One region of the Serratia nevei genome, then DNA from elsewhere that is predicted to be linked to it. Evidence: riboswitches for the same ligand, from Rfam matches in the RefSeq annotation. Region 1 holds a riboswitch; the other holds the start of a gene.

Evidence for each region. Region 1 has a riboswitch for thiamine pyrophosphate ahead of thiC (phosphomethylpyrimidine synthase ThiC). Riboswitches for the same ligand answer to the same signal wherever they lie in the genome.
Region 2: it holds a riboswitch for thiamine pyrophosphate, as region 1 does, so the genes downstream of both, thiM (hydroxyethylthiazole kinase) here and thiC (phosphomethylpyrimidine synthase ThiC) in region 1, are expected to answer to the same signal.

The regions. Positions count from the first base shown of each region.
Region 1 covers NZ_CP149940.1:266,312-269,539, forward strand. The annotation lists gene thiC (phosphomethylpyrimidine synthase ThiC) at 1-1,712, opposite strand, end outside; TPP riboswitch at 1,827-1,951, opposite strand; gene V8N38_RS01240 (Rsd/AlgQ family anti-sigma factor) at 1,991-2,494, opposite strand; gene nudC (NAD(+) diphosphatase) at 2,596-3,228, shown strand, end outside.
Region 2 covers NZ_CP149940.1:3,939,093-3,942,320, forward strand. The annotation lists gene V8N38_RS18945 (inhibitor of vertebrate lysozyme family protein) at 8-466, opposite strand; gene thiD (bifunctional hydroxymethylpyrimidine kinase/phosphomethylpyrimidine kinase) at 551-1,351, opposite strand; gene thiM (hydroxyethylthiazole kinase) at 1,351-2,142, opposite strand; TPP riboswitch at 2,178-2,274, opposite strand; gene V8N38_RS18960 (TetR/AcrR family transcriptional regulator) at 2,366-2,980, opposite strand; gene V8N38_RS18965 (YtcA family lipoprotein) at 3,198-3,228, shown strand, end outside.

The DNA of each region.
Region 1 (3,228 bases):
GTTTCGTCGTGATAGGCGCGCGCGGTGGCCGGATCGAGCGCCAGATTGAACTGATCTTCCCAGCGGAATTCGAAACGTGCCTTGGACATGGCGTTATCACGGATCTGCGCGCCCGGATGGCCTTTGGCCAGATCGGCGGCGTGAGCGGCGATCTTGTAGGTGATCAGGCCCTGCTTGACGTCTTCTTTGTTCGGCAGGCCGAGGTGCTCTTTCGGCGTGACGTAACACAGCATGGCGCAGCCGAACCAGCCGATCATTGCCGCGCCGATGCCGGAGGTGAAATGGTCATAGCCCGGGGCGATATCGGTGGTCAGCGGGCCGAGGGTGTAGAACGGCGCTTCGTGGCAGTGTTCCAGCTCTTCGGTCATGTTGCGGCGGATCATCTGCATCGGCACGTGGCCCGGGCCTTCGATCATCACCTGCACGTCGTATTCCCAGGCGATTTTGGTCAGCTCGCCCAGCGTATGCAGCTCGGCGAACTGGGCTTCGTCGTTGGCGTCCTGAATCGAGCCGGGGCGCAGGCCGTCGCCGAGTGACAGCGAAACGTCGTAGGCGGCGCAGATCTCGCAGATTTCACGGAAATGCTGATAGAGGAAGTTTTCCTGATGGTGCGACAGACACCATTTGGCCATGATTGAGCCACCGCGCGACACGATGCCGGTCAGGCGTTTGGCGGTCATCGGTACGTAGCGCAGCAGCACGCCGGCGTGGATGGTGAAGTAGTCGACCCCTTGCTCCGCCTGTTCCAGCAGCGTATCGCGGAACATCGCCCAGGTGAGGTTTTCCGCCACGCCGTTGACCTTCTCCAGCGCCTGGTAGATCGGCACGGTGCCGATGGGCACCGGGCTGTTGCGCAGGATCCACTCGCGGGTTTCGTGAATATAGCGGCCGGTAGAGAGATCCATCACGGTGTCCGCGCCCCAGCGGGTGGACCACACCAGCTTCTCCACTTCTTCTTCGATCGACGACGTGACCGCCGAGTTGCCGATATTGGCGTTCACCTTCACCAGGAAATTGCGGCCGATGATCATCGGCTCCGCCTCCGGATGGTTGATGTTGGCGGGAATGATGGCGCGGCCGGCGGCCACTTCCCGACGCACGAACTCCGGCGTGATGTTGTCCGGCAGGTTGGCGCCCCAGCTTTGGCCCGGATGCTGGTGGCGCAGCACCTCGCCGCGAATGCGCTCGCGCCCCATGTTTTCACGGATGGCGATGAACTCCATCTCTGGGGTGACGATACCGGCGCGGGCATAGTGCAGCTGGGTCACGCATTTGCCCGGCAGCGCCCTGCGCGGCAGCGGCAGATGTTCGAAGCGCAGGTGATCCAGCCCCTCGTCCGCCAGCCGCTGTTGGGTAAAGCCGGAACTGGCGCCGCTTAGGGTGGCGGTATCGCCGCGCGCGTCGATCCAGCCGGCGCGCAGCTTGGCCAGGCCGGCGTGCACGTCGAGCTCGGCCTGCGGATCGCCGTAGGGGCCGGCGGTGTCATACACCGGGATCGCCTCGTTGGGTTCATACTGTGGGTTGTCTTTGCTGCCGCCGAGCAGGGTCGGGCTGAGCTGAATTTCGCGCATCGGCACCTGGATATCGCTGCGCGAGCCCTGGAGATAGATGCGGCGTGAGTTCGGGAAAGCCATGCCTTGCAGGGTGTCGATAAACTGCTGGGCGGCTTCGCGTTGCGCTTTACGGGCGCGCGGTGGATTAACGTTAGACATAGCAAGTTCCTACCAGTGTGTTGGGTTGGGAAAGTTGCTTGTCTGGAGCTCGGAGGGAGTAATGATGGTGGCCGATAAGGCAGGGCGCCCGCAAGGGGAAGGCCGTGCCTGTGGCGATAGATTACTCTTGTTCCCTTCGCGGGTATTAACCCGATCAGGTTCCGCGGATCCCGAATTAACGGTCTCAGCCTGGCTGATTCGATGAACAAATCAGGCGCTAGGCACTCCGACAAGATGCCCCCCAGTATAGGAGGGATAAGAAAAAAAACTATAAAATTTTAACGTGCGGGATCCAGCGCCTGGTCCGGCAGCGGTTGCTGCGCGGCCTCCGCTTCCAGCTGGATCAGCTTATCTTCCAGCGCAAAGCGCGCCGCCAGCGTTTCGCCGATATCCGACAAGGCCTGGTGGAATTCCAGACAAACCTCCTGATCGATATCCACTTCGGTATAGCGATCGTGGAACGCCATGATCTGTTCGGTATTGGCCCACAGCTTGGGGTAGATGTTCACCGCCAGCGACATTTTCGGACTGGCTGCGCCTTCCACTTGTTTGATAATTCTGTCATAGATATGAAAATGCCCTGCGGAGAGGTAATCCACCAGGTTGTGGCAAAAGTTCTCCAGCGCTTTTTCATTCAGCGGCGTATGCTTTTCTTTATTCGGTTTGAGGCCTACCAGCGTGCAGTAGGCGACCAGCAACTGTTTGCGGGCCTGAAGCCATTGATCAACTAATTCATTACTACCGCCAACGCGCTGAGTCAGCCTTTCCAAACGGTTGAGCATGTTTGACTCCGTGTAAGTAATAAAAGTAACCGGTAAGTTATTAAAATGTAACAAAGCCGATTTGTAGAGTGCCAGTGAAGCTGAGGTTGTGCAACAACGATATGGAACTTGCATTAACGGGCAATGAAAACGGCTGGTGGATTGTCAGCCATGAAAGCAAACTTTGGTTACCGAACGGTGAATTGCCGTCGGGGACGGCCGCCGCTCTTGGGCTGCGGGGCCACATGGCGCGCACCATCGGTGAATGGGAGGGCGCGCCGGTCTGGCTGGTGCGCCAGGCGATGCCGCGGGAGATGGGATCGGTGCGTCAGCTGTTGGATCAGGATCGCGGTCTGTTCCAGCTTGCCGGGCGCGGCGTGCAGCTGGCGGATTTCTACCGCTCTCATCGCTACTGCGGCTATTGCGGCCATGAAATGCACCTCAGCCGCACCGAAAGCGCCTGTCTGTGCGGCCATTGCAAAGAGCGATACTACCCGCAGATTGCACCCTGCGTGATCGTCGCCATTCGGCGCGACGATCAGATCCTGCTGGCGCAACACGTGCGCCATCGCGGTGGTATCCACACGGTGCTGGCCGGCTTCGTCGAAGTGGGCGAAACGCTGGAGCAGGCGGTGGCGCGCGAAGTGATGGAAGAGAGCAATATTGAAATCAAGAACCTGCGCTACGTCACTTCACAACCCTGGCCGTTCCCACACTCGCTGATGATGGCCTTTATGGCCGATTACCATCAGGGT
Region 2 (3,228 bases), 1.7 Mb from region 1:
GGTCTGATTATTTCCAATCAGGATTGTTCTCGAACTGCTGCTTCAGCAGCGCCTTCATGTCGTCATTCGGCTTGCCGAGCCACTGGTACTTGGCATACTTCTTCGGATGATCGACGGCTTCCGGCCGATCTTCCACTGCCACCCGCACGCCCCAGGCCTGGGATTTGTCCGCGCTGAACGCCACGATCAAAAAGTTGTTGCCGCAGTCGTGCGGCTTGCACAGGTTGCCGACCAGATACTCTTTGCCCTTCCAGCTCAGATTCTGCGCCGGCGTAGAGGTGCCGACGCCCTTGCGCGCCCAGCCCGGCATCCGCGCCTGGCCTTTCACCATGTTTTGCCAGCTGGCCTGATACCCCGGCTGCTGAATCAAATCCGACGTGGTGACGATCTGCTGGGCAAAGCTGCCCGCGCTGAAGCTGAGCAGTGCGCCGAAGAGGGCGCAACGCAGCGCCTGGTGTCCCGTCATAGTCCTTCTCCCTAGGTTAAATCAGGTTTCGCCCATAAAACCGGGCCTGAACTAGTCAGACCACGGTTGCGGCAAAAAGTTGACTCACCACCAGGCGTGGAAATGATGCACCGGCCCGATGCCGTGCCCCACCTCCAGCGTGTCCGCCTGTTGCAGCGCTTGTTGCAGGTAGTCCTTGGCGGCGGCCACCGTCGCCGCCCAGTCGGCATGGCGCGGGCGCAGCGCCGCCAGCGCGGCCGAGAGCGTGCAACCGGTGCCGTGGGTGTGGCGGGTGGCGACGCGCGGCGCGGTAAAGCGCTGCTCGCCTTCTGCGGTAAACAGCCAGTCCGGGCTCTCACTTTCGCTCAGATGGCCGCCCTTCATCAGCACTGCCCGGCAGCCCATCGCCAACAGCGCCCGCCCCTGCTCGCGCATCTGCGCTTCATCTTCCGCCGGCGCGCACGCCAGCAGCGCCGCCGCTTCCGGCAGGTTCGGCGTAATGATCGACACCAGCGGCAACAGCTCGCGCCGAATAGACGCCACCGCCTCCGGCGCCAGCAACGGATCGCCGCTTTTCGCCAGCATCACGGTGTCCAGCACCACGAACTCCGGCCGGTAATGGCGCAGCCGTTCGGCCACCGCCTGCACGATGTCGGCGTTGGCCAGCATGCCGATCTTGACGCTGTCGATGCGCACGTCGCTGAACACCGAGTCCAGCTGCGCGGCGACGAACGCCGGATCGATGTAATACACCGACTGCACGCCGCGGGTATTCTGCGCCACCAGCGCGGTGATCACCGAGGTGCCGTAGGCGCCAAGCGCCGAGAAAGCCTTCAAATCGGCCTGAATGCCGGCGCCGCCGCTGGGATCGGTGCCGGCGATGGTCAGGGCGTTAATACGTTTCATCACAGATCCTCCCCGCGCAGCTGATACAGGGCATCGAGGAACGCCGGCGTAAAGCTGCCCGGCCCGCCGGCCTGTCTGGCCGCGAGACCGCCGCAGTGGGACATCACCCGGCAGGCGGTCGCCGCGTTGTCCAGGCGATCGCCCGGCAGGGCGCAAAACGCCGCCACGACCGCCGACAGCGCGCAGCCGGTGCCCACCACCCGCGTCATCAGCGGGGAACCGCCTTCGATCGCCCAATCGCGTTGGCCGTCGGTGACGTAATCCACCGCGCCGGTGACCGCCACCACCGCGCCGCTGCGCTGCGCCAGCTCACGCGCGGCGGGCAAGGCCGCCAGCGAATCGTCGCCGCTGTCAACCCCGCGGCCGCTGGCCAGCAACCCGCTGAGCGCCATGATTTCCGAGGCGTTGCCGCGTATCGCCGCCGGTTTCTCGTCCAGCAGCTGTTTAGCAAAGGCGGTGCGGTAGGAGAGCGCGCCGACCGCCACCGGATCCAGCGTCCAGGGCTTGCCGGCCCGATTGGCGGCGGCCACCGCCGCCCGCATCGATTCGGCGCGCAGCGCATTGAGGGTACCGACGTTGATCAGCAGGCCATCGGCCAGCGCGCTGAACTGCGCCGCCTCTTGCGGCTCCACCACCATCGCCGGGGAGGCGCCGAGCGCCAATAGCACGTTGGCGGTCAGCGATTGCACCACTTCGTTGGTCAGGCAGTGGATCAGCGGAGGCCGCTGTTGGAATTGGGTCAGACAGGCCGCGGCGCGCGCGCCGGGTAGTGCATCAGGTCGAGCGATCATATTCCTCCCAACCGGCGTTCAAGAAGGCGGCGCCGGCTGGGCGGCCGTGACTTCCCTACGCTGGCATTATCCAGATCAGGTAATACGGGTATTTCTCAGCCTTCATGTAGAAGGGCACCCCGAGTCATGAAAATCAATAGGTTGTGATCAACGTTGCGTTAATCCCTGCAGGGGATCATGCCAGCGGCGGCGCGGACAAACAAGCGAATAAATTGGCTCGCGCCTAAGCGATGTTCCCCTCTTTTCCCGCCAGATACAGGCTCAGCACGCCGGGCAGCTCCGCCAGCGTGAACGCCACGCTCTGCGGCGCCGTCTTGAAGATATGGTGCAACGTGCCGGCCACCAGGCTTTGCAACAGCCGGGTTTGCTGCAGGATCTCCGCTTCGGCGGTCTCGGGGCGACGCAGCTGCAGCACTCTGGCGATCAGCGCCAGGAAGCTGGACTTTTCGTCCGGGAGGTTCATCTCCCGCATTACCGGCAGGTAATCGGTGTGCTCGCGCAAATATTGCGCATAGGGTGAAAACAGCCGCTGGATCACCTCTTCAGCGGAGAGGCGCCGCCACTCGTCGTCACTGGCCAACGCCATGTCGCAGATCAGCGCCTCGACCGACTCGGTATGCCGATCCGCCAGCGCCTTGATCACTGCGTGACGATCGGGAAAGAAGTGATACATCGAGCCGATGGAGGTTTTGGCGTGCTTGGCGAGCCGCTGCATGCTGAGCGCCGCCAGCCCGTCCTGCGCCACGATTGCCGCCGCCGAATCCAGAATGGTTTGTACGCGTTGCCGCCCTCTTTCCTGCTGCGGCTCTCGCCCGGTGATGTGTTCGTCGATTTGCATATTCGTTTCTGCCCGCTGTCATCAACGCATTATACCCATTTGCCGCCGCGAAGGCAGGGCGACACAAAAAACTAGATTAACCCCTCTAGTTTAGAGTAGAGTATTTATTCTAGTTTACCCTGACGCAAGCGTGGGGAAGACAAACAGTGACCTCACTCACTGAAAAAGAGTCATTTCATTCGGCCCGTCGCCCAAGCCAATCGCCAGAGAACGCCCTATGCCCGACAAAAAACTGCTTATCACCTGCC